Regions from separate parts of the Agrobacterium sp. GD03872 genome, predicted to be linked through region 3. Evidence: predicted binding sites of a transcription regulator. Region 3 holds the regulator's gene; each other region holds the start of a gene.

Region 1 (10,658 bases), on a different contig from region 3:
ACTTTGCCAAGTAGCCGGTGAAAAGCCGTTCCTTTCGGAGAAAACAGAACCACCGCGCCGATGATGGCCGCGGGAATGACCGTCGCCACATGCAGCTGAACAGCGAAAGGCGCATCTAGAAGAGGTTGAAGGGACATCTTTCCTACCCGGTTGAACTCGGCGGCAATTTCAGCCAAACAGGCTTTGGCTCAAGCGGAATGGCGCAAACGGCGGGAGAATTTCGTGAACGACACCGTGGTGCAATCCACGCTTCGCCAATTGCGGGCAATGGCGCGTTCCCGCCCGCTCTGGAGCACGTTTCTCGCTATCGTTTTTCTTTTCATCCTGACGGGTCCCTACGGGACGGGCGAGAAGATGACCTTCTGGCCAAGGGCTACCTACTGGACCCTGCTGCTGGGCACGGGCTGGATCATCACCACCAGCTTTTCGGCTTTCGCCAATGCCGCGCTGGCGGCGAGGCTTTCAAGCCCCCTCGCCCGGATGATGGCGGGAGCAATCGCCGCCGCCCTGCCAATCGGCGCCATTATTACATTCGCCAACCACGCGTTTTTCGCGCAGCCCATCGACGTCGCCTCGATAGGCGAGGATGCGCGGGCGGCCCTGCCGCTTTGCCTCATATTCTGTTTCCTGAGCTGCCTGACGGCCGGCTCCGCAAACCAGGCCGAGCAGGCGGCGGAGACGGAAGCGGAAACCACGCCGGCGTCATCGGCCGGGGAACGTGCCGCCATTCTGGATCGTCTGGAGCCGGAACGGCGCGGAACGTTGCTGCGCCTTTCCGTGCAGGATCATTATACCGAGGTGGTGACGGCGCGGGGACGTCAGCTCGTTCTTTTGCGTTTTGCCGATGCGATGAAGGAAACCGGCGATACGCCGGGATTGCAGGTGCACCGGTCGCACTGGATTGCCGATGCCGATGTCGTCTCGCTGCGCAGACAGGCCGGTCGCCTGCATCTCCTAACGGGAGACGGCACGGAAGTTCCCGTCAGCCGTTCCCATGCGGCGGCGGTGCAGGCCCGTTTTGCCGCCCGCGCCCCGGCCCGTTAAGAGTTTCTGTCGATTCCGGAATTTATGGGGTTCCGTTCTCAAAAACATTTGCCTATAAGCCGCTTCTAGCCTGAAAACATTTGAATTGCGCTCCCCGGCCGGTGATCTTCCACCCTGGCCGGTGTTTTGCGCAACCGAAAAGCGGAACGAGAGAGCCCATGCCGAAGCGCCAAGATATCAAGTCCATCCTCATCATCGGCGCGGGACCGATCGTCATCGGCCAGGCATGTGAATTCGACTATTCCGGCACCCAGGCCTGCAAGGCGCTGAAGGAAGAGGGTTACCGGGTCATCCTGGTCAACTCCAACCCGGCTACCATCATGACGGATCCGGGCCTTGCCGACGCCACTTACGTCGAGCCGATCACGCCGGAAGTCGTGGCGAAGATCATCGCCAAGGAGCGCCCGGACGCGCTTCTGCCGACCATGGGCGGCCAGACCGCGCTCAACACCGCGCTTTCTCTCAAGCGCATGGGCGTTCTCGACCGTTACAATGTGGAAATGATCGGCGCAAAGCCCGAAGCCATCGACATGGCTGAAGACCGTGCCCTCTTCCGCGAAGCCATGGCCCGCATCGGCCTTGAAACTCCGCGCTCGATGCTCGCCAACGCCACCGAAATCAAGGACGCCGACCGCAAGAAGCACGAGGCGGCGCGCACCGAGCTGAAGGGCAAGCTTTCCGGTCCCGATCTCGACAAGGCGCTGGACGACCTCGAAAACCAGTGGAACCTCGGCGAAACCGACCGCAAGCAGCGTTACATGGCGCACGCCATGGCGATTGCCGCCCAGGCCATCGACCATGTCGGCCTGCCGGCCATCATCCGCCCCTCCTTCACGCTCGGCGGCACCGGCGGCGGCATTGCCTATAACCGCTCGGAATTCTTCGACATCGTCTCGGGCGGTCTCGACGCCTCGCCGACGACCGAAGTTCTGGTCGAAGAATCGGTTCTCGGCTGGAAGGAATATGAGATGGAAGTCGTCCGCGACAAGGCGGACAATTGCATCATCATCTGCTCCATCGAAAACATCGATCCGATGGGCGTCCACACCGGCGACTCGATCACGGTTGCACCGGCGCTGACCTTGACCGACAAGGAATACCAGATCATGCGCAACGCCTCGATTGCGGTGCTGCGCGAGATCGGCGTCGAAACCGGCGGCTCGAACGTTCAGTTTGCCGTCAACCCGAAGGACGGCCGCCTCGTCGTCATCGAAATGAACCCGCGCGTCTCGCGCTCCTCGGCTCTCGCTTCGAAGGCGACCGGCTTCCCGATCGCCAAGATCGCCGCCAAGCTCGCCATCGGTTATACGCTCGACGAGCTGGAAAACGATATCACCGGCGGTGCGACGCCTGCTTCGTTCGAACCATCGATCGACTATGTCGTCACCAAGATCCCGCGTTTCGCCTTCGAGAAATTCCCGGGCGCTTCCCCGATCCTCACCACCGCCATGAAGTCGGTCGGTGAAGTCATGGCAATCGGCCGCACCTTCGCGGAATCGCTGCAGAAGGCGCTGCGCGGCATGGAAACCGGCCTCACCGGTCTCGATGAAATCGAAATCCCCGGTTTCGAGGAAGGCGAAGGCTCCAAGAACGCCATCCGCGCCGCCATCGGCACGCCGACGCCGGACCGTCTGCGCATGGTCGCCCAGGCGCTGCGCATGGGCATGACCGAAGAAGAAGTCCACGAAAACTCCAAGATCGATCCGTGGTTCATCGCCCAGTTCAAGGCCATCGTCGACATGGAAGCCCGCATCCGTGAGCATGGCCTGCCGCAGGATGCCGAAAACCTGCGTATGCTGAAAGCCATGGGCTTCTCCGATGCCCGCCTCGCCAGCCTCACGTCCAAGCGCCCGAAGGAAGTGGCCGAGCTGCGCAACAGCCTGAATGTTCGCCCGGTCTTCAAGCGCATCGACACCTGTGCTGCCGAATTCGCCTCGCCGACCGCTTACATGTATTCGACCTATGAAATTCCCTTCGTCGGCGCAGCCCGCTCCGAAGCGCAGGTTTCGGATCGCAAGAAGGTCGTCATCCTCGGCGGCGGCCCGAACCGTATCGGCCAGGGCATCGAGTTCGATTATTGCTGCTGCCATGCCGCCTTCGCGCTGAAGGATGCCGGCTTCGAAGCGATCATGATCAACTGCAACCCGGAAACGGTTTCCACCGACTATGACACCTCCGATCGCCTCTATTTCGAGCCGCTGACGGCGGAAGATGTGATCGAGATCATGCGCGCCGAACAGGAAAAGGGCGAACTGGTCGGCGTCATCGTGCAATTCGGCGGCCAGACCCCGCTGAAGCTGGCCGAAGCGCTGGAAAAGAACGGCATCCCGATCCTCGGCACTGCGCCTGACATGATCGACCTTGCCGAAGACCGCGACCGCTTCCAGAAGCTGCTGATGAAGCTCGATCTTGCCCAGCCGAACAACGGCATTGCCTATTCAGTCGAGCAGGCCCGCCTCGTCGCTTCGGAAATCGGCTTCCCGCTGGTCGTTCGCCCGTCTTACGTTCTGGGTGGCCGCGCCATGCAGATCATCCATTCGGAAGGCCAGCTCCAGACCTATCTGCTCGACACGGTTCCGGGCCTCGTACCCGAGGACATCAAGCAGCGTTACCCGAACGACAAGACCGGCCAGATCAACACCCTGCTCGGCAAGAACCCGCTGCTGTTCGACAGCTACCTGACCAACGCCGTGGAAGTGGACGTCGATGCGCTGTGCGACGGCGAAAGCGTCTTCGTCTCGGGCATCATGGAGCACATCGAAGAAGCCGGCATCCATTCGGGCGACTCGGCCTGCTCGCTGCCGGTTCGCTCGCTGTCGAAGGAAATCGTCGACGAGCTGGAGCGCCAGACGACGGCGCTTGCCAAGGCGCTCAATGTCGGCGGCCTGATGAATGTGCAATACGCCATCAAGGACGGCACGATCTACGTTCTCGAAGTCAACCCGCGCGCCTCGCGCACCGTGCCTTTCGTGGCGAAGACCATCGGTGCGCCGATCGCCAAGATCGCCGCCCGCGTCATGGCCGGCGAGAAGCTCGATCCGGCGATTGCCGCTTACGGCGAGAAGCCCGATCCGCGCAACCTGAAGCACATCGCCGTCAAGGAAGCCGTCTTCCCCTTCGCCCGCTTTCCCGGCGTCGACATCCTGCTCGGACCGGAAATGCGCTCGACCGGCGAAGTCATCGGCCTCGATACCGATTTCGCGCTGGCCTTCGCCAAGAGCCAGCTCGGCGCCGGCGTCGACCTGCCGCGCTCCGGTGCGGTCTTCGTCTCGGTGCGTGACGAGGACAAGGAAGGCGTTCTGCCCGCCATCCGCATTCTCGTGGAAAGCGGTTTCAGGGTGCTGGCGACCGGCGGCACCCAGCGTTTCCTTGCGGAAAAGGGCATCAACGCCGAAAAGATCAACAAGGTGCAGGAAGGCCGTCCGCATATCGAAGACGCCATCCGCAACCGTCAGGTCCAGCTCGTCATCAACACCACCGACAGCAACAAGGCGATTTCTGACAGCAAGTCGCTGCGCCGCGCGACGCTGATGCAGAAGGTGCCCTATTACACCACGATGGCCGGCGCGGAAGCCGCAGCGCTTGCCATCAAGGCGCTGAAGGCCGGCAATCTGGAAGTGAAGCCGCTGCAGAGCTACTTCCAGTAAGCCTAAAACGGCAAAGCCCGCAAAATTGAAACCGGAACGCCGCGGACCCCCATATCCGCGGCGTTTTGCATCGCGTAATCCCGCTGCAATCCGTTGTGGGTATCAAAAAGACATCATTCCCACGCGAGGTCCACGATGTCTTTTCCTGCACCTGAAAAATCCGCTTCCGCCAGCGGTCACGTCATTTCCCTGAACTCGAAGCTGCGGAGTTGACCATGGCTGGACGTCCACCAGGCCCGGAGCGCGTGGCCTTTCCGCTGCGGATCGAACCCGCAATATTGAACGAAATCCGCCACACAGCGAGCGATGAGCTGCGCAGCATCAATGCCCAGATCGAGATACTGCTGAAGGAAGCCCTACGGCATCGCGCAGCAATGGACGCCAGCACGCCAGGAAACTAACTGAAGGCGGCTTGCCGCAGAAAACGAGTGCCGCTAAGCGGCCAGCGCCTCGCGCACGCAATTACGCCCTTCGGTCTTTGCCCGGTAAAGCGCACGATCCGCCATTTCGGCGAGCGTCTGGAGATCGCAGCGCATCTCGCCGGTGGCGGCAACGCCGATGCTGATGGTCACGCCGACACGCAGACCGCCGCAATCGACCTCGGTTACCGCGATCGCATCACGAATACGTTCGCCGATCATGCAGGCTTTGTGAACGCCGGCGCCCGGCAGGAAAATGATGAATTCCTCGCCGCCGTAGCGCGCCAGCACATCGCCGCCGCGGATGCTGCCGCCGATGCGCTTCGCTACTTCCTGCAGCACGCTATCGCCGACGGCGTGGCCGAAACGGTCGTTGATCGACTTGAAGTGATCGATATCGAGCAACATGGCCGCGTCGGCAGGGTCCGGTGTCGCAGGCATGGTCTGAAAGAAGAAACGCCGGTTCTTGACGCCCGTCAGCGGATCGGTGTTGGCGAGAACCAGCAGTTTCCGCTCCGAACGTTCGGCCACCAGCATCATCACGAACAGGGCGATGGCGAAGTTCAGCATGATGATGAAGAAAAACGCATTGACCAGATTGAGAGTGGCATAGTCGGGGAAAAGCACGCTTTTCATCACCGTCAGCGAAATCAGGCCGGAGACGCCGGTGATCGCGGCCAACGCCAGGCGCGAAAGCAGCGGCTCCCTGCGCCACCCGGCAAGAAGCACCCACGCCCCGGCGAGATAGGCCAGCGACGCGCAGCCATTGAACAGCGCCGCGCGAAACGCATTATCGTCCGCCACCTGCTGCGCGACGACGATTGCCACGACGGCAATGATGCAGACTGGAAGGACAATCCGTCGGCCGACCGAGCGTCCGTCACTCAACGTCTTCAGGCCGAGCCAGATCAGCGCATAACCGACAATACCGAAAACGACGCTGCCGAACCGCCACAAAGTCGGCGACAATATTCCCCACTCCCCATAACCTGCAAGCGTGGAGCCGATCGTCATCGACACGAATCCCGCCGCAAGAGGGATGGGACCGCGCAAACCGCGATTGGTCATTTTCAGATAGATAAAACTCAGAAGCCCAACGATGTAAGAACACTTCTGCATCAATATGACTGTTGCAAGGTCGAGTTCACCCAGCATAATATGTCCACACTGTAAATAAAATTCAGATAATTCTTTTATTGCGCAATGTATAAAATTTCAACAAAAATAACTGATAAACAACAAGTAAAAAATATTTCCGTAATATAAGATGAAAATTAAAAATATACATATAATAAACAAAATTAAATTATTCTAATTCTCTTATAAGCCCCATATCATTTCTGAAGTGTAACATCTCCGCTTCTTTCACCAGCCCATCGGCAAGGCGCAGGAGATAGGACGGGTGCACGGTAACAAAAAGCGCCCGGCCCTCCCCCATCGGCAAAGGGCGCCCCCGAATCTCCTTGACGTTTTCCTTGCCGCCAGTCAGCGCATAAAGCGCCGTTGCACCCATGGCAACGATCAGTTTCGGTCGAATAAGCGCGATTTCCTGATTGAGCCACCAGCGGCATTGCTCCACTTCGTCCGCATTCGGCCGCTGATGAATACGCCGTTTGCCCCGTGTTTCATATTTGAAGTGTTTGACGGCATTGGTGACATAAAGCCTTTTGCGCTCGATGCCGACATCGGCAAGGGTCCGGTCGAAAAGCTGGCCGGCTGGGCCGACGAAAGGTTTGCCGGCGAGATCCTCGTGATCGCCCGGCTGTTCGCCAATGATCATGATTTTCGCATCCTCCGGGCCGGAGCCGAAAACTGTCTGCGTCGCGTTGCAATGCAGGGGGCAGCGGGTGCAATGGCCCGCCTGCCGCGCCAACGACGCGAGCGAGCCGTCCGGCGCCGCTTGTGATGTCTCGCGCGCGGCGGCGGCCGCCTGCAGGCGGTAGTGAAACGGCTGCGGCTGGCTTGCCGCCCTGGCGGCCATCTCAAGGACCCGCGCCTCCGCCCCAAGAACGAGACCGGGAATGAGATCGGCTTCCGGCAGGTTCTTCCAGTATTTCTTCGGCATCTCGGCCGTCATCGCTTTGACCTTGAGACGCGCCGGATTGAATATATTGGCATAATAGGTTCGCCAGAGCTCATCCGTCTCGTCCGTCAGATCAGGCTTCGCCGCCGCCTCCCGTGAGGTTTGCAGCTCGCTTCCATCCCATCGGGCGAACCCTTTCGGCGTGGCGATCAGCCAGTCCATATCGGTAAACCGTCGCTGGAAAAACGCGGCAGTTCTTTCGACAATAAAATGATCCGGCTCGAACCAGGCCACGAACCGCCGTCGCCCGCCCTGCCCCTGCGGCAAGGGCAACTCCTTGAAACGGACAAAGGCCGTCATCTTGTGACAATCCCGACGCACCGATTTTTCGAGCAAGCGGGCCTCTGCAACATCCGGATCGGACTTGAATTGCAACAGGGCGCGATCCCGCTTCAGCCGCCACAATAACCGGTAAAGCAACGCAAACCGGCCGGGATCGCCGTGGCAGATGACGGCCTGCGCCAGCGCCACGAACGAGGCCGGAACGGAAACCTGCCCATTGCCGGCATCGACCGTCGGCAATGGCTCGCCGGCGAAATCCAGCAGCCCCGCCCCGTCATCCCGCAACCACCAGTCAATCGTCTCCGGCCGAATATCGGCGGCAAGAGCCGCACGCGCGGCATCACGCCACTCGCCGAAATCGCCCCGCCCTTCCAGAACCGGACCATACATCACAACAGCAATAATTGTTCAGGCTGTGGTGCAAACATCGCCCGCAAATCCGGCCGCTCGGTCAGCTTGCCCGGCGTCCAGCCCTCGGCGACGATGAAAGCCTTCACCTTTTTCAGGGAAACGCCGAAACGCGCGATATCCTCCAGCCGCAGCCGCCGGAACCGCCGTGACGATAGAACGGAGGCCACCGTCTTGGTGCCGAAACCGGGCACACGCAGCAGCATTTCCCGATCCGCCGCATTGATGTCCACCGGGAAACGGTCGCGATGTCTCAGCGCCCAGGCGAGTTTCGGGTCGATATCGAGATCGAGCATGCCGTCGCCGCCGATTGCCGTTATCTCGTTGATATCGAAGCCATAAAAGCGATACAGCCAGTCGGCCTGATAAAGCCGGTGTTCCCGCATCAGCGGTGGCTTGATGAGCGGCAGGTTTTTCGACGAATCAGGAATGGGGCTGAAGGCCGAATAATAGACACGCCGCAAACCGTAGCTGCCATAAAGCCGGGCGCTGGTGGAGAGAATGGTGCTATCGTCAGCGCCATCGGCCCCGACGATCATCTGCGTGCTCTGCCCGGCGGGCGCAAAGCGCCTGGTCTTGCGTGTCCGGACGGTCGGCTCCCCGGCCTCCTCGATCTTCAGGCGGATATCGGCCATGGAGCGGCGAATATTGACGGGCTGCTTTTCCGGCGCGAAACGGCCAATGCCGCTATCGGTCGGCAATTCGATATTGATCGAAAGACGATCGGCATAAAGCCCCGCCTCCTCAATGAGCCCGGGCGATGCTTCGGGAATGGATTTCAGGTGGATATAACCGCGAAAACCATGGGTAACGCGCAGTTCCCGCGCCACGCGCACCATCTCCTCCATCGTATGATCGGAGGAACGGATGATTCCGGAGGACAGGAACAGCCCCTCGATATAGTTGCGCCGGTAAAACTCCAGCGTCAGCCAGACCACCTCTTCCGGCGTGAACCGCGCCCGCTCGACATTGCTGGAGGAGCGGTTGATGCAATAGGCGCAATCATAGATGCAGAAATTGGTGAGCAGGATTTTCAGGAGCGAGATACAGCGCCCGTCCGGCGCATAGGCATGGCAGATCCCCGACCCTTCCGTGGAGCCCAGCCCGCCCGACGCTGCGGAGTTGCGTTTCACCGTGCCGCTGGATGCGCATGAGGCGTCGTATTTTGCTGCGTCGGAGAGAATGGCCAGCCGTTGCCTGATCGACTTCTTCATGACGATGTTCACTATATGTTCTATTGACTGATGTCAATCATAGCGACTAGTTACTTGATTCTATGGAGAAATTTCAGCACCTCAAATTTGCTGGCATTTCGCTGTCGTCTTCTGATATAGTCGGCTCAGTTATGATTTTGGCATGGTTCCGGAGTTCCTCTCCGGAACCTGTTTCTTTTTGTGTCTGCAAGTAAAGCGACCGGAATGCGAAGGATAAAAAAATGGTAGAAAAAGTACCGATGACTCAGGGTGGATTCGTCAAGCTGCAGGAGGAGCTGCGCTGGCGCCAGCAGGAGGAACGCCCCCGTATCATCGAGGCGATTGCGGAAGCGCGCGCCCATGGCGACCTTTCGGAAAACGCCGAGTACCATGCTGCCAAGGAAGCCCAGAGCCACAATGAAGGCCGCATCACCGAACTCGAAGACCTGACCGCACGTGCGGAAGTCATCGATCTTTCCAAGATGTCGGGTTCGAAGATCAAGTTTGGCGCCACCGTCAAGCTGGTGGACGAGGACAGCGATGAGGAAAAGACCTATCAGATCGTCGGCGACCAGGAAGCCGATGTGAAGGCCGGCCGCATCTCCATCTCCTCGCCGATTGCCCGCGCCCTGATCGGCAAGGAAGTCGGCGACAGCATCGAAGTCAACGCGCCGGGCGGCGCCAAGGGTTACGAGATTCTCGCGGTACAGTGGGGCTGATGCCCTCACGTGCAATGCGCCCCATGCGGGCGCATTGCTTTTTCTGACGTATTGATTCCCCAGATTAGCCGCAAAGACGGAAGCCCATCTTGTCCCACGTCAGCCTGAAAGATGTGCAGGTGCTTGCGCCGAACTTCAAACGCAGGCTCTCCGGCGTCACTTCCACCATCGTTCAGCTGATACCCGTGCAGAACCGGATGGGACAGAAGGTGGCCACCATCGGCCCCGGCCTGCCGCCGCATCTGCCGCATGTGCGTTTTCGCGATCTCTGGCGTCTCTGGCAAAATGGTCCATTCGGCGGCCCGCGCATCTGGCATGCCCGTCGCAACCTGGAAATGCTGCCGGGCATCATCATGCGTGACGTGCTGCGCATGAAGGTGAAGCTGCTCTTCACTTCTGCTGCCCAGAGGCGGCATTCCGCCTATACCCGCTTTCTGATTTCCAAGATGGATGCCGTGGTTGCGACCAACGCCCGCTCCGGCTCGTTTCTGGAAGTGCCCCACCGCGTCGTCATGCACGGTGTCGATACCGGCCTCTTCCACCCGGCCACCGGCCCGGAAGACACGATCGCGGCAACCGGCCTGCCGGGACAATATCTGATCGGCTGTTTCGGGCGGGTGCGTCACCAGAAGGGCACCGATCTCTTCGTGCGCGCCATGATCGAACTCCTGCCCGACTACCCGCAATGGACGGCCGTGGTCTCCGGCCGCGTGACGGCGGAACACAAGGCCTTCGGCGATGCGCTCAAGGCCGATGTCGCCGCAGCCGGCCTTGCCGACCGCATCGTATTTCAGGGCGAAGTCGATGACATCAAGCCCTGGTACCGGCGGCTGACGTTCTATGTCGCGCCATCGCGCAACGAA
Region 2 (10,658 bases), on a different contig from region 3:
TTCTACCTGATGTTCCCGCAATGGGCGATCCTGCCGGCCGTCATTCTGGCCACCGCCGCCACCATCATCGCCAGCCAGGCGGTCATAACAGGCGCGTTTTCGCTGGTGCGTCAGGCGATCCATCTCGGTTACCTGCCGCGCATGGAAATCCTCTTCACCTCGGAAACCAATACGGGGCAGATCTACCTTCCCGCCGTCAACACCATCCTGCTGTTCGGTGTCGTCGCGCTCGTCCTCACCTTCAAGAGTTCGGACGCGCTGGCCACTGCCTATGGCATCTCCGTCACCGGTGCGATGGTCGTCACCAGCCTGATGTTCTTCGAATTCGTGCGCAAGCGCTGGCAATGGTCGGTCTGGCTGGCTCTTGCCGTGCTGGCGCCGCTGCTGCTTTTGGAACTGGTGTTCCTCGGCGCCAACCTGCTCAAGATTCATGATGGCGGCTACGTGCCGGTGATGCTGGCGATCGCCTTCACCATCATCATGACCACCTGGCAGCGCGGCTCGAAGATCCTCTTCGCCAAGACCCGCCGTATCGATGTGCCGCTGAAGGCCTTCATCGCCTCGGTGGAAAAGGAAAGCGCCCACGCGCCGGTGCGTGTGCCCGGTACGGCGATCTTCCTGACCGGCGATCCGGAGGCCGTGCCGGCGGCGCTGCTGCACAATCTCAAGCATAACCACGTCCTGCACGACAAGAACGTCATCCTGACCATCCGCACCGAGGACCAGCCGCGTGTGCATCCGGGAGACCGCTATACGCTGACGAAGATGAGCGACCGTTTTGTCGTGGTCGAACTGCATTTCGGCTTCATGGAAACCCAGAACGTCACCCAGGCGCTGGGCTATCTGAGGCGCACCGGCTACAAGTTCGACATCATGTCGACCTCGTTCTATCTCGGCCGGCGCAAGCTGGTGCCGGATCCGAAATCGGGCATGCCGGGCTGGCAGAACCGCCTGTTCATCGCGCTCGCCGAAACGGCGGCCGATCCGTCGGATTATTTCCGCCTGCCGGCCAACCGCGTGGTGGAATTGGGTTCGCACGTCGTCGTCTGACTATTGGAAGATGGTTACACATTAACGTGAAACCGCGTCCGCGCGCGGCGTTAACCAAGCATCAAGGTTAATAAGAGATTCTCGAACACCTGTAGCAAATATGGTTGTCGGTGTTCGGAGTGCTGGTTTTGCGTTCGAAAAGAGTAATGCGTCCTCGGTCCCCCGTGTCCTTTCAGGGGTGGGCGTCAAAATGGACCTCGCCCGTCGTCTTCGGCCTCGCCGCCTGGCTCGTCTTTCCCTCTCTTACCGCGCGTGCGGATCTGGCCTCGCTTCTGGCCGGTCTGGACAATGGCGGCGAGCAATGGCGCATGGTGCTGACGGCCTCTCCCGCTGGCTCCGTTCACAATGCCTCGCTGGCTTTCGATGACCCCGCAGGGGAGGCCGCATTGCATGGCGGCGGCATGACCCTGCCGGATGGCAGCCGGGTCGCCTTTGTCACCAACAAGAAGGGTGAGCCGACGACGCCGGACAGCGAGCGCGTGAACCGCGCAGCCAAGAAGGGCCGCATCGTCGCAACCGAAATCATGCAGCCGCCGAAGGCCTTCACCGCCGGTTCCGTCCTGCAGCGCACCAGCATGCTGGATATCGAGCCGCTGAAACGCAGGGACCGCACCGCTTTCGTCAAGCCGAAACGCGGCAGCAACGACGTGGAACTTGCCTCCTTCTATTTCCGCCGCGACGAAAAGAAGGCGGACAAGAGCGTCTCGCCGATGCTGGCCGAGCTCGTCACCAACCGCACGCCGGATATTCTTGCGACGGCTTACGCACCGGCCGCACCGGATTTCGCCCGTGAATCGCCGTTCGACGCCATTCTCAAAAAGCCGGAGGCAGGCCGTTTCGTGCCGCAGATCGGCGCCGAGGACCACGCATGGGCCGCGACCCCGCTGCCGGCCGAGGTGTTTTCCGCAGCCGAGCAGCAATGCCTGGCATCCGGCATCTATTTCGAGGCGCGCGGAGAATCGGTGAAGGGACAGGCGGCCGTGGCGCAGGTCATCCTCAACCGCGTGCGCAATCCCGCCTATCCGAAAACCATCTGCGGCGTCGTTTATCAGAACAAGGACTGGCGCAACCGCTGCCAGTTTTCCTTCGCCTGCGACAATATCAAGGACCGGGTGAATTCCGAACGCCACTGGAAAATGGCGCGCGAAGTGGCCATGGCCACCACCGCCGGCAAGATCTGGCTGAAGGAAGTGGGTTCGGCAACCCATTATCACGCCGTCTACGTGCGTCCCGCCTGGGGCCGCACGATGAAGAAGGTCGGCAGAATCGGATTGCACGTCTTTTACCGTACCTATGGTGGCGGCTGGAGCTGATACCACCGCCGATTTGTCGCATTTTGCGTGTCAAAAATGCCGATTCCTTTGCGAAACATCGCGGTCAAACGGCGGCTTGAGGTCAAGCTGTTGTTTTTGCGTGATTAATTTGTGCTGTAACAACCATCGCCAGTGCCTTGACTAGAGAAGCCCCTAAAACTATGTTGCGCGCGACTTCAGAGCGGGCTGGAACAGGCTTAATCCGTCACCGTTTACAACTCCAAAGGGTTCTGGCATGGCTGGAACGGAGAAAATGGGTGGGATTTTAAGATGACTGGCAACCGTGACGATAGTCTGGACGAGCGCCGCAAGCGCCTAGCTGACGAGTTGGCGAAGGTGAAGGCGGAGGATGAGGCGGAAGTGAGGGCGGAGACGAATGCCGCGGAAAGCCGGAAAGGCTTTGCGATGGCGGTAAAGCTCTCATCGGAGTTCATTTCGGCCATCGTGGTCGGCGCTATGCTGGGTTATCTTCTGGACTATTTTGCCGGCACGACGCCGTGGGGGATGATCGTTCTTCTTCTTCTCGGTTTCTGCGCAGGCGTATTGAATGTGTTGCGCTCGACCGGCGCGGTGGCCAAGCCGCCGCTGCTGGAAAAGGCGGACAGGCGAGACGAGGGTGGAAAAGGCGGCATCTAGGCTGTTTTTTCTTGCAAATGAGATGCCGCGGAATGCGGCGACAGGTAAAGAGGGCAGCCGGTGGCAAACGATCCGACCCATCAGTTCTTGGTGCAGCCGATCATTCCGATCGAAATTGGCGGCGTCGATTTTTCCTTCACCAATGCGTCGCTCTTCATGGTCGCGACCGTGGCCGCCGCTTCCGGTTTCCTTTATTTCGCAACGTCGAACCGCGGCCTGATCCCGACCCGCATGCAGTCCGTTGCTGAAATGTCCTATGAATTCATCGCCTCCATGCTGCGCGAAGGCGCCGGCAAGAAGGGCATGGTGTTCTTCCCATTCGTCTTCTCGCTGTTCATGTTCGTGCTGACGGCCAACCTTCTCGGCATGTTCCCGTATTTCTTCACGGTCACCAGCCAGATCATCGTCACCTTCGCGCTCGCCTGCCTCGTTATTGGCACGGTCGTCGTTTACGGTTTTTACAAGCACGGCCTGCATTTCTTCGGCATCTTCGCCCCCTCGGGCGTTCCCAAGGCGCTTTTGCCGCTTGTCGCGTCAATTGAAATGATCTCGTTCCTGTCGCGCCCGATCAGCCTTTCGGTTCGTCTTTTCGCGAACATGCTGGCCGGCCACATCACACTCAAGGTTTTCGCAGGCTTCGTCGCCTCCATGAGCGCGCTCGGCGCGCTCGGTGTCGGCGGCGCTGTCCTGCCTCTCATCATGACGGTCGCGATGACCGCTCTCGAATTTCTCGTTGCCTTCCTGCAGGCTTATGTCTTCGCGGTACTGACTTGCATGTACCTGAACGACGCCGTGCATGGTGGTCACTGAGAAGTAAAGTCGCTGGCCCCGGCAACGGGCGTCAAAAACAGCCGCAACAACCAATATCTCAAGGAGTCTCACATGGAAGCGGAAGCAGCAAAGTACATCGGCGCAGGTCTCGCATGCCTCGGCATGGCTGGTACGTCCCTCGCACTCGGCCGTATCTTCGGTGATTACCTGTCCGGCGCACTGCGCAACCCCTCTGCTGCCGACAGCCAGTTCGGCCGTCTGGTATTCGGCTTCGCCGTTACGGAAGCTCTGGGCATCTTCTCGCTGCTCGTTGCTCTCCTTCTCCTGTTCGCTGTTTAATATCAGCATCAGGTCTGGATCACGGCCCGCAACAGAGCGTGCCGTGATCCTTCGCATTTGCAGTCCCCCTGGAGGTGAGCATGTTCGTGACCGAGGCTTATGCCCAGTCAGCACCGACCGTAGGTGAAACGCATACGGAAACTCCGGCCGTCGGCCAGCCGCAACCGGAGGCCACGCACACGGAAACCGGTGTAGCACATGGTTCCGAAGGTGCTTCCGGCGTATTCCCGCCGTTCGACCAGTCTACTTATGCATCGCAGGTCCTGTGGCTGGCGATCACGTTCGGCCTTTTTTATCTGCTCATGCAGAAGGTCATCGTTCCGCGCGTTGGCGGCATTCTCGAAAACCGTCATGGACGCATCGCACAGGATCTCGACGAAGCGGCTCGGCTGAAAAGCGAAGCCGACGCAGCCGTCGAAACCTATGAAAAAGAACTCGCGGCAGCCCGCGCCAAGGCAAGCTCCATCGGTTCTGCCGCCCGTGACGCCGCCAAGGTGAAGGCCGATGCCGACCGCGCCGCTATCGAAGCCGGTCTCGCCGAAAATCTTGCCGCCGCCGAAAAGCGCATTGCCGGCATCAAGGAACAGGCATTCGCCGATGTCGGCGCCATTGCCGAGGAAACCGCGACCGCAATCGTCGACCAGCTGGTTGGCGCAAAGGTCAAGGACACGGACGTCAAGGCAGCGATTGCCGCCGCTTCGAACGTGAAGGGAGCCTGATATGGCATTTGATGCATCATTTTTCGCTCTCGTCGGTCTCGTCCTCTTCTTCGTTCTGATCGCCTATCTCAAGGTTCCGGGCATGCTCTCCAAGTCCTTGGACGAGCGCGCCCAGAACATCCAGGACGAGCTGGCCGAAGCCAAGCGCCTGCGCGAAGAGGCCCAGCACCTGCTGGCCGAATATCAGCGCAAGCGCAAGGAAGCCGAGGCGGAAGCCGCAGGTATCGTTGCCGCCGCCGAGCGCGAGGCCGCAGCCCTGACGGAAGAAGCCAAGCAGAAGACGGAAGAATTCGTCGCCCGCCGCACGGCCCTTTCGGAACAGAAGATCAAGCAGGCCGAAGACGACGCCATCGGCGCCGTCCGCGCCGCCGCCGTGGATATCGCCATTGCTGCTTCCGAGAAGCTCATTGCCGAAAAGACCACCGCCGCCGCAAAGGCCAAGCTTTTCACCGCCACCATCGGCGAAGTGAAGTCGAAGCTGAACTGAGATTTATCTCGGTATTGTTCAAAGCCCCTCCGGCGCGAGCCGTGAGGGGTTTTTTGTTTGAGTTGGTGAAGCTGGTAGGTGAGGTCCAACGGGGAGGGGATTGGAGCCCTTTGGCTTTCGTTTTCTCAGTAGCGGATTACCTGCCAGAGCGGGCTGTATATCGGGATACTTTGTATTATTTTCGATCCAATCGTGGGACGTTGGGAGCTAAATATGCAAATCCCGAGAGTGTTCATCTGAACCCAATGATAGTAACTTAGGCTGAGCGGGGTCTCAGTTTCTATTTAGGCGAAGCTGATTTGGATCGTCGCAATTCGGGTTGTTGGCGATCCAGTCAAGACAAAGCAATAAACAAAGCCTGCCGAACTGTTCCGCAAGGGCTTTCGTGTCAGACCAGTCACTGCGCAATTCTTCGTTGTTTCCGTGGATAAGTCGGCTGCGGCCTTGGTTATATATGCGTTCGATTGTGTTCTTGAGGGTCGGACCACCAGAACGAATAGGTCTATTGTCCTCCATCTTCAGACGAGCATTGATGAGTGCGAGTATGCCGCCCGATTTTTTTCCGCATGCCAAGGCGTCGAGAGATGCGGCCATTTTGGCAACTGCAATGTGAGAAAAAGGTTCGCGGCACGCTTCGTGAAACCACAAGAACGCATGGAAGAGCGTTGACATCATCTTAGGGCGGACAGTGCTCCCGCTGGGGCTAATGACGTAGCCCAGCATTTCTCCCACCACTGCAAATATATCGGCCTTCTCTTTCAAAACGGTTTGCCACTCGTCAGACTTAATATATGGCCCATGCGGGAGGTGCGACCAGCTCGACGTTGAGAATAGTTCTTTTCCAGCGATGAAGGTTAGAGTTTTGCGGCGGTGAGGTTGACGATCAAATGTTAGATTGATGCCGTTAAGGGCTCTAGAGGGGGTCTGCCACGTTAGCGCTATGGCCGTTGTCGCAAGCCGTGCGGCCATGAGGGTCTGTTCTCGTCCGGCCTCTGAGCCGAGATCATTGATGGTGACGCTGCATACGAATTGGCACGATCCAATGGCGTCGATCACGTCCATTTCGGCGAAACTCTCGAACGAAGGTTTGCGCTTTCGGAGTTTACCACCTTGCCAAGCACGCTCAATCCGCCGCTGGGATAGTGTTGAGATCCCGCCATCCTTGTGCTTACGTTCGAGCCAAACGCCCCGGGGCTCAAATAAGACTGGGCCGATGTTAAATGGATTGAAATCTTTGCCGCTAAACAACGAGCACCCAAATGCATATTCTCGAATGCTCTTGCCTATCGTGCCTTGAATTGCGTTCTTTTTAACACGCTCAAGGACGTTCGATGCGTTTGCTTCAAGATTGTCATCTAGGTCAATAGATACTAGAGCCGGGCCAAATGCGCGTCTTACAATTGCCTGCCATTCGGCATGCGTAAATTTCGGCTTTAGGAATGGATCGTCATCCATCAGCCGCTTTGCGAACCGTACGATTCCCTCATCCAGCTCACGTGAGACGATAAGAGATTCTCCATTTCCGGCATCGATCATGCGTGGTAACGAGAAATCGTCGTCACCCGCCCGCTCCGCTATCGGCACGGATTCAAGTCGTGTAAGTTCGCGGATGATATCTTTTATTAGATCGATCTGCGCGTTCACGATAACTCCTATTCGCCGCTAACGGTCGGCTATGTAACCATTTACACGCAAAAGCTGAAAGTCGGCCTCCCGCCCATCTCCGGCATCGTCAACGGCCTGCAATGGCAGCCTCGTACCAATAACTGAAGTTATGGCCAAAACTCCATTACCCCGCGTGGTCAGCCCTGCTTCAACGGCCTGAAGCTCATCCGGTGCAGCGGGCAGGGCCCGTGGCTTTCGATGGCGCGTAGATGGGCCGGCGTGCCGTAACCGGCATGGCCTTCAAAGCCGTAGGACGAATGCACCACACCCGCGCGTTCCATCATCCGGTCGCGTGTCACCTTGGCGATGATCGAGGCGGCGGCGATGGAGAGGGAGCGGGAATCGCCCTTGATGACGGCTTTGGCCTCGCAGGCGATGCCGGGCGGGCGGTCGCGGCCGTCGGCCAGCACGAGGGCAGGGGAGATTTCGAGACCGAGCACGGCGCGGCGCATGGCGTCGAGGCTGGCGCGCAGGATATTCATGCTGTCGATCAGGCCGGGGCCGGAAGAGGCGACGGACACGATCGAGGTTTCCATGATCTGTAAGAACAGGCTTTCCCGCTTCTGCTTCGTCAGCTTCTTGGAATCGTCCATCCCCTTGGGAATATTGTCCGGATCGAGAATGACGGCTGCCGCAACCACCGGTCCGGCCAGAGGTCCCCGTCCTGCCTCATCCGTGCCGGCCACGGGCCAGAGGCCCTTCTTTTTCGCTTCCAGTTCGAAGGAAAAATCGGGGCCGGTATCGGCAAGATCAAAAAGAGCAGGAGAATCGGGTGTGGCCGTGCGTTTCATGCGGCGAAACTGGCATACACACCCGATCTCCTGCAAGCCCCCGGAAGCGGGCGATGACAGGCGCGGTGAGCCGGGGTCAAGGGGCGTGGCTCACCGTGCCCCGAAGGTCATCATGACCTTTGATCCTCCAACGGGGCGGCGGAGGAAAAACGATCACACGCGAGGCGGCGGTTCCGGGGGCGATGACCGGCGGGCCAGGGAAAACCCGTCGGGCATTTCGTCGAGAGCAACAAGATGAGAAGGTTGCTCCTTATCGTTTTGAATTCCGTTTATTATAGGCTCACAGAGCCTCCGATTGTCGGCGAGTTATCCTTCATGCTCGACGTCATCCTCGGGCTTGACCCGAGGATCCATTATCGCGCTCGGTTTAGATCCTCGGGTCAAGCCCGAGGATGACGTCGAGTTCAGTTCGGGCATTCATCACCCTCAGTCACTTTCAGCGTTTGCTTCTCAAAGCAGCGACAATTGCACGCCTGCACCGCCCGGCGGCACGAAGAGATCGTCGCGAAGGTGGATGCCGCGGCGGATGAGGCCGAGCCGCTTGGTCGCCATTTCGAAACGCCTGCCGATCTGCCAGGCATAGGGGCCGGCGCCCTTCATGCGTTTTCCGAATTCTGCGTCGTAATCCTTGCCGTCGCGCATCGAGCGCACCAGCGACATGACATGACGGTAGCGGTCCGGATAGTTGCGCAGCAGCCAGTCACGGAACAGCGGGCTCACCTCCAGCGGCAGGCGCAAAAGCACATAGGACGCCTCCGTCGCACCGGCAGCCTTGCCGGCCTCGAGAATACGTTCGATCTCATGATCGTTGAGGGCAGGGATGACAGGCGCCATCATCACGGCCACGGGAATGCCGGCCTCGGTCAGCGCCTTGACCGCTTCCAGCCGCTTCTCCGGCGTGGCGGCGCGGGGCTCCATGTTGCGCGCGAGCTTCCGGTCCAGCGTGGTCACGGAAATACCGACCTTGGCGAGCCCCTTTTTGGCCATGGGCGCCAGAATATCGATATCCCGCTTGATCAGCGCCGATTTGGTGACGATGGCGACGGGATGATCGGCCTTGGCCAGCACTTCCAGTATCTGCCGCATGATGCGCCATTCGCGCTCGATCGGCTGATAGGGATCGGTATTGGTGCCGATGGCGATCACCCGCGGCTTGTAGCCCGGCTTCGCCAGTTCCCGTTCCAGCAGCTTCGCCGCATCCGGCTTGGCGAAGAGCTTGGCTTCGAAATCCAGCCCGGCGGAAAGCCCCATATAGCTGTGCGTGGGACGGGCAAAACAATAGATGCAGCCATGTTCGCAGCCGCGATAGGGATTGATGGAACGGTCGAAGGGGATATCGGGCGATTCATTGCGGGTGATGATGCTGCGCGGCTTTTCCACCTGCACCTCGGTGCGGAATTCCGGCATGTCCTCGAGCGTCTGCCAGCCATCGTCGAAAACCTCGTGCTGCAGGGTCTCGAAGCGTCCATCCGGGTTCAGTCCGGCGCCACGGCCGCGACGGCGGTCAATCTCGATGCGCAGGCCGGATGCATCGGCAAGCGCATTGGCAATATCAGGCATATGGCTCGGCTGGAAGGCAGCCTGCCCCGAAAGCGTATGGTTTCTCATCTGGATGCTCCCAGGGCGCCGCACGCCTCTCGAGGCAAGCTCAACGCCCTAAACCGTTTCCATCCGGGCAGGCTTTCAACCGCCTTCCGAATGATTAAATTCCTACATCAGGAATGAGAACAATACAAGAACAAAATTGTGAATTCAGTTGTTCTCCAGAGATGGATGCGTCGCCACGACAGCCACGGCCACGCGCGCAGATTATGCGGGCATCGGCATTGACAGCCGCAGATTTTACCACGATGAGCACAGTGGCAATTTATTGTGCGATGCGTTAGAGCTATGCAGATGTTGACAGTCATAATGGAATGCCGGGATCACGAGCCGGAGCTGGCGCATACCTTGTCTGCGCTTGTCACCGGGGCCGTGGAAGGGCTTGTAAGCGATGTTGTGATTCTCGATCACGGTTCGCGCGATGGATCGTCGCGTGTTGCCGATGCCGCCGGCTGCCGTTTTTATGGGCAGTGGGACATTGAAGACGTCGTGAAGTCCGCACGCGGCGGCTGGCTGCTTCTGATCGAACCCGGCGCGCGACCGCAGGCGGGCTGGATCGACGAGATTCTCGAATATGTGGCGATCTGCGCGCAGCCGGCCCGTTTCTCGCCCTCGCGCTATCACCGGCGCAATGTCTTCAGCCGTATGCTGCGGCGTATTCCGCCATTGGAACACGGGTATCTTCTGCCAAAGAAACATGCCGTGTCGATTGCGAAATCGGGCATGAGCCTGACGCAATTTGTCGGCGCGCAGAAGCCGCGCCGGCTGAATGCGGAAATGGTGCCCGCTTGGGCGCTGCGGGCTTCGGCCTAACCTCGGGGGCCGCTTTACCCGGCCAGAACCTTGCCGGGGTTCATGATGCCGGCGGGGTCGAAAGCGTGTTTGATGCGCCGCATCAGCTCCATCTCGATGCCGGGGCGGATGGCGGCCAGTTCGTCGCGCTTTAATTGCCCGATGCCGTGTTCGGCCGAAATGGAACCGCCGAGCGACAGCACGATGCCGTGCACGATCTCGTTCATGTCCCGCCAGCGGCCAATGAATTCGGCCTTGTCGGCACCCACCGGCTGGGAAATATTGTAATGAATATTGCCGTCGCCCAGATGCCCGAAGGCGCAGATGCGGGCGCCGGGGATGGCGGCGAGAACCGCCTTTTCCGCCGTCGCCATGAATTCCGGTATTTTCGATACCGGAACGGACACATCGTGCTTGATCGAGCCGCCTTCGGGCTTCTGCGCCTCCGACATGCTTTCGCGCATGTGCCAGAGCGCCTGTCGCTGCGCTTCCG
Region 3 (10,658 bases):
GCCATCGGATGCGCATCGCGACGATAGCCGGTGAAGAAGCGGCTCATCTGTTCATGCACCATGGTGTGGCGCGTGACGCGGGTGTCGAAATCCTTCTTCTGCGCAGCGGTCGGCAGTTCGCCGTAAAGCAGCAGGTAGCAGGTTTCCAGGAAGTCGCCCTGTTCGGCAAGCTGCTCGATGGGGAAGCCACGATGCAGGAGAACGCCCTCGTCACCGTCAATATAGGTGATCTTGGATTCGCAGGAGGCCGTCGACGTGAAACCCGGGTCGTAGGTGAAGGAGCCCGTGTGTTTATACAGCGTGCCGATATCGACGACGCTTGGCCCGATCGTGCCTTCCCTGACCGGGAGTTCGACCTGCTTGTCGCCAAGTGTCACTGTAGCGCTTTTTTCCGTCATACTGATCCTCCGAAAACATGCGGGTGGGGGCGTTGAGACACGCCCCGCGGTTAAGCGTCTACCGATTAGCTATATGATCCTTGCGCCGATGCCAAGCTATCCAAAGGTCAAATTGTGCATTGCGGCAAACGCAATTGCGTTGCTTCCGGCTTTGTCGGCGATAGCAATTCAATCTCGGTCAACGCCGCGTTAAAGGAAAGCATTGCAATCCCCCGCATCCGCCTGCAAACCTGTTTCCGGTGCGGCAGGGGCGCGGCGCGGATTGCTCGGTCAAGGGGAAAAACAGCATTTCGGATATGCGGAAACGATGCAGGGCGGATTGCCCTGCACGGCGGATATCCTGTCCCCGCTGCGCCGGACCGGCGATATCGCGATCTATGATCCGCCTGCCATTGCCGGCAGGCCGAAGCTGCGAACTGTCGTCTCTCAAAAAATCACCGCATGCTTCGCAGAGGAGCGCGAATTCGGCCATGATTTCCTTTTTGTGCCGGTCGTCATCGGCTGTGGTGCGATCCTCTGGTTTTCCCTCGATACATCGCCTTCATTCCCGGTTCTGGCGATCACATGTCTGATCGCCGCAGGCCTGGCAGTCTTCACGAAATATCGCTCGGGTCTGGCGGCGACGGCCTGCGGCTTTTTCGCGCTGTTCTTGCTGGGCATGCTTTTCGCCGAGGTCGAAACGCGGCGGGCGGGGACCGTGGTGCTGGATACGCCCGTCACCACCACCGTCATTGGCACGGTCACCCGTCGGGAGGTCGATGCGCGCGGCGACTGGCGATATATCGTGCGACTGGCTGTGACGGAGGCGCCGACATTGTCACGCCCGCCGGGGAAGGTTTCGCTGCTGGCGCGCGGCGGAGGAGAGCCGGTCGCCCTTGGCGCAACCATCCGCGGCAAGGCGCGGCTTTCGCCGCCTTCCGGCCCGGCCTTGCCGGGGCTCAACGATTTTGCCTTCGCCTCCTATTTTCGAGGCATAGGCGCAACGGGCTTCTTTTATAAATCGCCACAAACGGTCATGTCACCGGCCGACGATATCAAGGCTGGAACGGACTGGCTGGAATGGGCCGATAGGCAGCTCTATGGCCTGCGCACCGCCATTGCCGAACGCATCCGCAACACGATTGGCGGTGATGCCGGGGCCTTTGCCGCCTCCATCGTCACCGATGAGAGACAGGCGATATCGGCAGAGACGATGGAAGCGCTGCGGCTTTCCGGCCTTGCCCATATCGTTGCCATATCCGGGCTCAACATGGCGCTGGCGTCAGGCATATTTTTCGTCGGGCTAAGGCTCGCCTTCAGCCTGTTTCCGGCATTTGCGCAGCACTGGCCCGTCAAGAAGATCTCGGCTTTCGCTGCGCTCCTGATGACGCTTGCCTATTATCTGATTTCCGGTTTCGCCGTCTCCGCCGAACGCGCCTGGCTGATGATGTCGGTGATGCTGGTCGCGGTTCTCTTCGATCAGCCTTCGCTCAGCCTCAGAAATGTTGCGCTTTCCGCTCTGGTCATTCTTGCCCTGTCGCCCTCGGAAATCATGGGGCCGAGCTTCCAGATGTCCTTTGCCGCGACAATAGCGCTCGTCTCCGCCTATGCCGCCTGGAGCCGCTGGCGCAGCGACCGCGAGCGCCTGTACATCGGACGCAAGCCGGTGTGGATGACTGTCGCGGAAATGACGGGCGCCATTATCGGCGGTGTCATCACCACATCGCTGATTGGCGGGCTTTCGACGGCCATCTATTCCGCCGAGCATTTCCAGCGTGTCACCACCTATGGACTTTTTGCCAATCTGGCGGCCATGCCGCTGATGTCGCTGATCGTCATGCCCTTTGGCCTGATTGCCATGCTGCTCATGCCCTTCGGGCTCGACGCGCCGTTTCTGAAGATCATGGGCTATGGCATGGCGCTCGTCATCGCGGTTGCGCAGGAGGTGGCGTCCTGGGGCGGCAGCGCGGCGACGGGGCGGCCGCATGGCTGGTTTCTGGGTCTTGCTTCGGCCGGCTTTCTGCTGCTGACGCTGCTGCGCAGCCGGCTTGCGCTTCTTGGCGTTCCCCTGCTGCTGCTCGCCTTCGGCCTGTCAGCGGCCACGGCCTATCGCAATCCGCCCGATCTGCTTGTCCATGAGGATGGCGAGTTGGTGGCGATGCTGGAGGACGGCAAGGTTTACACAACGAAGGCGCAGCCGCGGGGGTTCGTTTATGGCCAGTGGCAAAGAGCATTGCTGCTGCCGGAACAACCAGTGCCGCCCGTCATTCTCAAGAAAGACGCCGCGGCGACCACGGTGGCCTTTGCCGCGAAAACCAGGCTTGCCCCGGAAGAGATGAGGGCGGTCGCGCGGCAGATGACGGAGGCCCTGAGAGACGCGGAGCCCGGTGTCTTCACCTGCCGCAAGGGCATATGGTGTGTGGCCCGCGCCGGAAGCGGTGAATGGATCGTCGTTCTGGAAGACGGTCGCTTTGCGGGAAAAGCCTGCGATATCGCCGATATCGTTATCGTTTCCCGCAGAACTGCCTTTTCACAATGCCGCTCGGGCGCATTGCTGCTGAACCGCGATATTTTGCGGCGAACCGGTTCGCTGGAGATTGATTTCGCCGGCAGCGATCAGGCAGGGGTCGTCGGCAGGCTGCGCGCCGCAATCGCCGGAACGGACAGGCCATGGAGCGAACACCGCTCTTACGACTGGAAAAGCGGCCGTTTTGACCGCGACGTGCCGGATGCCGTCACCCGGCTGCTGGCGGTATCGCCGTAAGCGCCGCCAGCCTCATGACTCGTCAGGCCTTGACGCGCAGATCGGCGGTCAATTCACCGATACCGCCGATTTCTTCTTCATGCGCCGCATCGCGCCAGACTTCCTTCAGGCCGGCCTCGTACCATTCACGCATGGCGGGCAGGGCGAGCAGTCGGTCGCAATAGGCTTTCGCCGCAGGCGAAAGATCGGCGCCGTAGGTCTGGAAACGGAATGCCACCGGGCAGAAGAAGGCATCTACCGCCGTGAATTTCTGGCCGGCGAGATAAGGCCCGCCGAATTTCGCGAGGCCTTCGCTCCACAGCGTATCGATCCGCTTGATATCCGCCGCAAGCCCGGCATCGCCGCCCTGCGGTTTTACGCGAATGCCGACCGACATGGGGTAGAGATTGCGCAGCGTGGAGAAGCCCGCATGCATTTCGCTTGCGGCAGAACGTGACCAGGCCCGCGCCTGCTTGTCGCTTGCCCAGACGCCCTGATGTCTTTCAGCGAGATATTCGGCGATCGAAAGCGATTCCCAGATCGTCACGCCCTCGTCGACAAGGCAGGGCACCTTGCCCGTCGGCGAGAAGGTGGCGAATGAAACGCCTTCGCCGAAGGGGACAAGTTTTTCATCGAAGGCGATGCCGAGCGTGCGCATCAATACCCATGGCCGCAGCGACCATGAGGAATAATTCTTGTTGGCGATATAAAGATCGTACATGGCGCGTCTCCCGGATATGCTGCGCTTCTTATACCTGTCGAAGCGCCGCGGAATATCGAAAATAATCCATGGCACCCATAAGTCCCGTTGATGGGTGACGAAGGGCAGGGGGGCGGGCACCTCGGGTATCACCATTCGGTGACGGCGCTGCGTCCCGCTGTTTCCCGGTCGGCAATACCCGCAACGCCGCCGAAAACTTGCGCCAGACGGCGCGGGATCACAAAAGTCCGCCCGCCGGGCCAGAAGCCACGTGAAACACCCATATGAAATTGCTGTCGATCTTTGCCGGAAGAAACAAATCCGCCCATGGAAAGAACGATCTGTCCAGCTTCCTCACAATCAGCCGAATTGCGGGATGCCGCCATCTTCAATGGGAATTGCATCTACACAACGATCCCGCTTCGAGAGGATGACGGTTGACCCGGATCAATGGTAACGGCGGATCAGCCCAACCAGCTTGCCCTGGATTTTCACCCGGTCCGGCCCGAAGATGCGGGTCTCATAGGCGGGATTGGCCGCTTCCAGAGCAATGGAGGCGCCCTTGCGGCGGAAACGTTTCAGGGTCGCTTCCTCATCGTCCACCAGAGCCACGACGATATCGCCCGGATTGGCGGTATTGCCATTGCGGATGATGACGGTGTCGCCATCGAAAATGCCGGCCTCGATCATCGAATCGCCCTTGACCTCAAGCGCGTAATGTTCGCCCGAACCCAGCATGTCGACCGGAACGGCCACATCGTGAGTGTTGTTCTGGATGGCGGAAATCGGCACACCGGCGGCAATGCGGCCCATGACGGGAACGGTGACGGCGCCGCCGAGATCATTGGCTGGCGCCTTGGGGGCAGGGGCCGGTTCCGGCGCCTTTGGCTTGCCGAGACTGCCTTCGATAACGCTCGGAGAAAAACCGCGCTGCGGCCTTGCGCCCGGAGCGTAAGCCTCGGGCAGCTTGATGACTTCCAGCGCCCGAGCCCTATTAGGTAGCCGGCGAATAAACCCGCGCTCTTCGAGGGCGGTGATCAGCCGATGGATGCCGGATTTGGAGGCAAGATCGAGTGCGTCCTTCATTTCATCGAAGGAGGGCGGCACGCCGGACTCTTTCATTCTTTCATGAATGAAGAGAAGCAATTCCTGCTGTTTGCGCGTGAGCATGAGGAAAACACCCTTGAGAATCGTCGTTGAAGTCGCGAAACAAATACAGAACGAACACTATATGTTCCATATGTGTTCTGCAATCCCCTAAAATTTCGTGAAGCTGTGGAGGTGCGAAAACAAAACGGGAATGGCGCGCCAAAAACTCCGGTAGATAAGCTGGAATGAAAACCGCAAAATTTCGTTGTTTTTATTGGATTTTTTTCCCGTAAATAGGGGTCCCCAATCGCTGTATTGGCAAACCTCGTAATGCGTCATTCTCGCGTAGCGGCTAAGTGACTGATTACGCAGAATATATTGGGAACCTTCTCACGATCTAATGCTCTGCGATGTTGTGATTGGGAACCTTATTGGGAACCCTATAGCTCATCTGGCCGAAGCATATCACGAAGCAACCCCATCTTTTCTTGTCGATCTTCGACCAAGGCCGCCACCACTCTGGCTATTTCGCTAGTTGTGAACTCGGAGGGTTTGCCTTCCGCGCTCACACCGATCCAGCCACCGCTACGAACCATGTGCTGTAGATCGCCCTCGAAACCAAGGAGTACTTCGGCCCAAGTTTCATACGCGTCTTTCTCTTTGGCGGGGTCGAGGATATCGCGATACTGGTCAAAAAGCCGGAAGAACGCTGACAGGATCGCCACCCTCTCACGCTGTGTTGCTATGTAGCCGATCTCTTCATTGAAGGCCGCTTCAGGGCCATATAGTGCGGTAAGGATTTGCTGCTGGGCTAAAGGTACTGCCTCTCGCCGCCGCCATGCGGCGATAGCCTGCTTAGATAGAGCAAGGCTCTTCGCAAGTTCGGTATCAGTTTCCACGCCAACCAGCCGTTTTAGGTTGTCGATGTATAGGTCTATCGGTTTCTTCATTTTTTCCCCGTTGACAAGTACACAAAATGTAGTCATGACTACATCATGATTACTGCATCTCTCTCCGTTCGTGACATACCAGCCAGCGCAGCATTGTTAAATGCGGTGCGAGGAAGATTCATTGCAAGTGGTACATCGTTAAATCAGTGGTGCATTGCGAACAAGATTGATCGAGTTTGGGCTTCGGACGCGCTCGTGGGTAAAAGAAATGGCCCTAAAGCCCTAGCTTTACGCGAAAGACTTATCTCCGTCGCGGAGCGGCTTTAATGCAGGAAGCCGCTTGGATCACAACAATTGAATTTGCGTTCGTAACAGGGATGCAGAGGCAAGTAGCTAACAGGTTATGTCAGGCCATTGTCGCAGGAACGAAGCGACTGTGGCATGGACACGCACTCGAAGTCCGTACCGTCCACGGTCGCGGCGGTCGCTCTGGCATTCAATATCAGGTCAAAGTTTCCAGCCTTCCAGAGCATCTTAAAGACCGTTTAAAGGCGCTTCAAATGACCAATGAAGTCGTGTCGAGCTTTCGTCTCGGCGACGACACCGCCCATCATGAGCGGGCGTGGAAATTCGAAATCATCGAACCGGCTGTTAAACAGCCCAAGGGCAGCGCCGAGCGCAAGGCCGAAATCGACAGACTGGAAGGCGTTTCCCGCCTCGACTGGACCGGCCACAAGCGCACGCTCACCAAATCCACGCTCTATAAGTGGATCGAGACTTACGAGCTATACGGCATCGTCGGCCTTGCACAGCGCGTTCGTCGCGACAAAGGCGACAAGAAGGTGTTTGTCAGCCGTGCTTGGATGAAGGCCGTCCCGTTCGATCATGAGACGATGGGGACGATTCACAGCGATCTCAAGCAGTACGTGCGCAGCCTGATCAAAGGCGGGTCGCAGTTCAAGCAAACCCGCGTTCTGGCTGGCGAAAAGCTCAAGGATATCACGGGAGCTTACGGCTTTGAGACCGATAATCCTTTGGTCTTTTCCATCCCGCAGGAGTTCGTGCAGGACGAACATCAATACAAGGCGGTCTACCGGCATAAGGTTGACCGGAAGGCCAGTGAAGATGACAAGCCGCGTATCCGGCGCTCGACGGCTGGCCTTGTGCCGATGGAAATTGTCGTCATGGACGTGCACCATATCAACGTACATGTGCGCCGCGACGATGGCACATATTCAACACCGAAGCTGATCGCCTTCCATGATATCGCGACCAACCGCGTTTTCTGCGAACTCATCCAGTTCGACAATCGCGGCGGCGTCCGCAACAGCGATATCATCACCGCCTTCGTCAACATGTGCCAGCATCCGGCCTTTGGCGTTCCGCAGTTCCTTTATGTCGATAACGGCTCCGAATACCAGTTTGCCGACGATCTGGAAGACGCCTTGCGGCTCGGCACGAGGCTGATGCCCTTCAATGGCACCAAGGATCGCAATCACGTCATCCGCGCCAAGGCGTACAACGCCGCCGCGAAGCATGTCGAAGGCTGGTTCCGACAGGTAAACCAGCAGCATTTCCGGCACATCCAAGGTTGGCGTGACGATGACCCGATGAACCCAAAGCGGCCCGAGCTCGGCAAGCTGCATGCGCCGTTCGAAGGTGGGTTCGATGCGTTTTGCGATATCGTCTACAGCCATCTTACCTCCTACGAACACATGCCGCAAAAGGGCGCTCTCAAGGGCCGCTCGCCCGCCTTGGTGTTCAAGTCCTTCGTGGACAAGGGCTGGAAAGCGACCGTACTCGATCCGAACAAATTGCTGATGGTGTTCACAAAACCCGTCATGCGGCAGGTGCGTCAGCACGGTATTGACCTTTATAACGGTGTTTGGACATGCGACGGCCTTCTTGAGTTCTTCGGGCGTTCCGTCATCGCCCATGTGCCGAAATACCACGGTTTTGCCGAGCTTCGGATCACCGATGAGGACGGCAACGATATCGGTATCGCGGTTTCCGACAGGCAGTTCGACGTACTGGACGAGCGCGGTGCGAAGGAAAGCGCCCGCCGTGGCAGCATCCGCAACAAGGCGCTGACGAAACTTGCGAAGTCGGTTCCCACTATCGACGTGGGCGCGGAACTGATCGAGTTCGGGCGCAAGCAGTTGCCGGTTGTTCCGAATGAACCGGATGCCACGATCTCCATCAATCAACCCGGATCGCAGCGGCGGGCAATCCTGCCGGTCGCCGTTGATAGTCTGGACGCTCAGCGCCGTGACGACGAAATCCGCCGCTCCAATGACGAAGCGGTCAGCTTGTTATCTCAATTCTTCGGATCAGGAAGGCAGGTACAATAATGCGCGGTCGCCCTGCGAACATTCCCGAAATCATCGTTGAAACCGCCACGGTCAAGCTTGTGCGTGAAGCCGCTCAATACAGCCTTGACCTGCGTTTCCCCGTTCGCCTGATCGGCAAGCCGGGAACCGGCAAAAGCTCTGCACTGTGGCATATCGCGCAGGATTTCGGCGGCGTCTATTGCGAAATCTCACAGCAGAGCAAGGCTCCTAAAGGCATGCTGGAACTGCTTTTGAAGGAAGCTGGTCAGCTTACGCGGCAAAAGTATATCGATGAACTGGCGAACGAAGCCTATTATTATTTCCGGTCTGGCAGTCGCTACAACCAGAAGACTGGCGCTTACGTCGAAGGGCCAATCCTGCTTGTTGTCGATGAAGTTCAGACGCTGGAAGTACCTGCTTTCCGGGAACTTCTCCGTATTCAGGAAAAATGCGGCATCGGTCTTTTACTGGCTGGAAACGCCGAACGGTTGGCATCCACCCGCAAGAAAGAAGCCGACACTTGGGCGCAGATTGAAAGCCGGATCGCCATGACGCGGCAGCTTCCAGCGCCGAGCCGGACGGACTGCGATCTTATCGGCAGCACATATAATGTGGAAGGCATGGACGCTTATGCGGGCCTCGCGGCTTATGGCGCAAAGACGAATTTCCGCGATCTCGTCCAGCTTCTCGAAACAGCCAAGCGCCTTACTGGCGGAGCGACGGGCATCCGGCTCGCGCACCTGAAAAGCGCGCTCGGCATTCTTACAACGAAGCCTGATTTGCTTCGTCTGATGCAACCCGAAGCGGCCTGACCGCCGCTTCATCGCTTTTATCTACCCTTCAATCAACAGGCTCCGCGCATTTGCGCGGCGTAGTGCGGAGTCACGTCCAAATGCAAGAGGAGAATGAAATGCCGACATACAATGTGAAGGAATACAAGGACTACACCGATCTGCTCGATGATATGGAAGTTGCCATTGCGGCCGTCCAGTCCTTCGGCGCGATGGTGGAATATTCGCTTCGCACGGGCGAAGATATCAGCGCTGATGGCTATGGAATGGAACGGCTGCTCAATCTCCAGTGCCGTCATCTCAAAGGGATCGCCAGCGCGCTGCGAAGTGAATTCAAAGAGATCAAGGCGTCGAAGCTGAAGGTCAGAAATTCTGATCAGATTGCAAAGTGGGCGGGCGTGTCCAAATATGCGGTCAATCGCGTGGTTTCGTGCGCGGTCGGTATCGATCTCGGCCCGCCATCTGAAAACCACACGGAGACCCCGCCGTACACCATAAAAAGGGAGGCGGAAGATGCGCGCTCCTAAGGCTTCCACGCCGATCACTGCCAAACAGATTGCGCTGTTGCACGTCGCCAAGAAGCAGCTTGGCCTTGATGACGATACCTATCGCGCCGTTCTTGAGCGCGTCACCGGCTGCGATAGCGCCGCCGATCTGACGCAGCCCGGATTTACCGCAGCCGTGAAATACTTCACGGCCATGGGCTTCCGTTCGACCTGGACAACGCGCAGCTACGGATATCGCCCGACAATGGCAACGCCGCCGCAGGTAGATCTCATCCGGTCACTATGGGCGAAATTCCTTGGCCGGGAAGACGAGAACGACATGGAGCTAAACAAGTGGCTGGATCGCTTCCACAAGGTCTCGTCATTGCGGTTCGTGGATAACAAAAAGGCGGCGAAGGTGATTTCGGCGCTTCGGAACATGAACTCCCGCAAACAGGATAAAAATTGAAGCCGGATTAAAGGCCGTGGAAGCGTTTCTCCAAAATTTCTACGTCATCCGGTCACGGACGATGCAGAAACGCCTCCACGGCCAGATTTAATGAAAAAGCGAGATGAGGCGGATGGAACAAGCAAGCAAGGCAAAACGCCGATTTCTGGACACCGATGCGGTGCGCTTATTCGTGTAACGGCTTGCCGCCGATTCACCGGCGTAATAGAGATCGAGATTCATTTTCTGCGACCACGGATGAACTGGCGCAGGGAACGCGGGGCGGACTTTGGCGACCGCCCCGCAACCATTTAAAGGGTCTATCATTGCCGAGACTGTTGCCTGATGATAAATCTGACAACGTGGCAGCGAAATCCGTAGTCCCAGATGACCCTTGGAGGGGAGCCGGTTTTACCGGGGGCGGTCCCTCCCTGCCACATTTCAATCCTAAAGCGGTTCCTCATAATCGGGATTATCGGGCTCGGCGCTGCTGGCTCTTTCGTCGCCAGTCTCCGGCGCTTCATCTTGATGAAGCCGGTCGTGGCAACTATCGCAGACGGCCACCAGTTCGAACAGGAACTCACATCCTACGTGCTTATAGGTCAGATGGTGGACCTGTTTGGCTTCAGCCAGCCCGCAGCCCTCACACATTCCGCCAGATCGTTTGAATACCAGCTTGCGCTTTTGCTGCCATTCATCGCTCGCCAGATAGTCATTGTATTGATCAAACCAGCTACTGGTTTTCTCGTGTTGCAAGCGGGCATGCTTCTTTAGGATTTGCAGGTGTTCCTGTTCCCGCAGTTCG

What was found. Region 3 encodes LexA, which represses DNA repair genes until DNA is damaged. Its sites were predicted from a motif close to TGTTCNNNNTGTGTTCNG; they were not measured.
Region 1: N5D22_RS10775 (putative DNA modification/repair radical SAM protein) is a predicted target of LexA. The motif match lies at 9,103-9,120, and genes of this name have one in related genera.
Region 2: N5D22_RS25680 (PA0069 family radical SAM protein) is a predicted target of LexA. The motif match lies at 9,495-9,512, and genes of this name have one in related genera.

The regions. Positions count from the first base shown of each region.
Region 1 is NZ_JAOCCY010000003.1:634,252-644,909, forward strand. Features, by position in the region: gene N5D22_RS10745 (DUF2306 domain-containing protein) at 1-137, opposite strand, end outside; gene N5D22_RS10750 (LytTR family transcriptional regulator DNA-binding domain-containing protein) at 268-1,044, shown strand; gene carB (carbamoyl-phosphate synthase large subunit) at 1,203-4,691, shown strand; gene N5D22_RS10760 (hypothetical protein) at 4,907-5,092, shown strand; gene N5D22_RS10765 (GGDEF domain-containing protein) at 5,126-6,265, opposite strand; gene N5D22_RS10770 (UdgX family uracil-DNA binding protein) at 6,417-7,865, opposite strand; gene N5D22_RS10775 (putative DNA modification/repair radical SAM protein) at 7,865-9,097, opposite strand; gene greA (transcription elongation factor GreA) at 9,319-9,795, shown strand; gene N5D22_RS10785 (glycosyltransferase family 4 protein) at 9,885-10,658, shown strand, end outside.
Region 2 is NZ_JAOCCY010000024.1:26,011-36,668, reverse strand. Features, by position in the region: partial or broken gene N5D22_RS25725 (potassium transporter Kup) at 1-1,050, shown strand, start outside; gene N5D22_RS25720 (cell wall hydrolase) at 1,197-2,363, shown strand; gene N5D22_RS25715 (AtpZ/AtpI family protein) at 2,634-2,999, shown strand; gene N5D22_RS25710 (F0F1 ATP synthase subunit A) at 3,060-3,809, shown strand; gene N5D22_RS25705 (F0F1 ATP synthase subunit C) at 3,882-4,109, shown strand; gene N5D22_RS25700 (F0F1 ATP synthase subunit B) at 4,190-4,828, shown strand; gene N5D22_RS25695 (F0F1 ATP synthase subunit B) at 4,830-5,315, shown strand; gene N5D22_RS25690 (hypothetical protein) at 5,589-6,959, opposite strand; gene N5D22_RS25685 (ribonuclease HII) at 7,118-7,771, opposite strand; gene N5D22_RS25680 (PA0069 family radical SAM protein) at 8,222-9,379, opposite strand; gene N5D22_RS25675 (hypothetical protein) at 9,668-10,186, shown strand; gene N5D22_RS25670 (FAD-binding oxidoreductase) at 10,201-10,658, opposite strand, start outside.
Region 3 is NZ_JAOCCY010000004.1:241,529-252,186, reverse strand. Features, by position in the region: gene gltA (citrate synthase) at 1-398, opposite strand, end outside; gene N5D22_RS12275 (ComEC/Rec2 family competence protein) at 706-3,141, shown strand; gene N5D22_RS12270 (glutathione S-transferase family protein) at 3,164-3,841, opposite strand; gene N5D22_RS12265 (hypothetical protein) at 3,970-4,212, opposite strand; gene lexA (transcriptional repressor LexA) at 4,268-4,990, opposite strand; gene N5D22_RS12255 (hypothetical protein) at 5,350-5,859, opposite strand; gene N5D22_RS12250 (helix-turn-helix domain-containing protein) at 6,360-8,150, shown strand; gene N5D22_RS12245 (ATP-binding protein) at 8,150-8,941, shown strand; gene N5D22_RS12240 (hypothetical protein) at 9,040-9,447, shown strand; gene N5D22_RS12235 (regulatory protein GemA) at 9,434-9,874, shown strand; gene N5D22_RS12230 (hypothetical protein) at 10,301-10,658, opposite strand, start outside.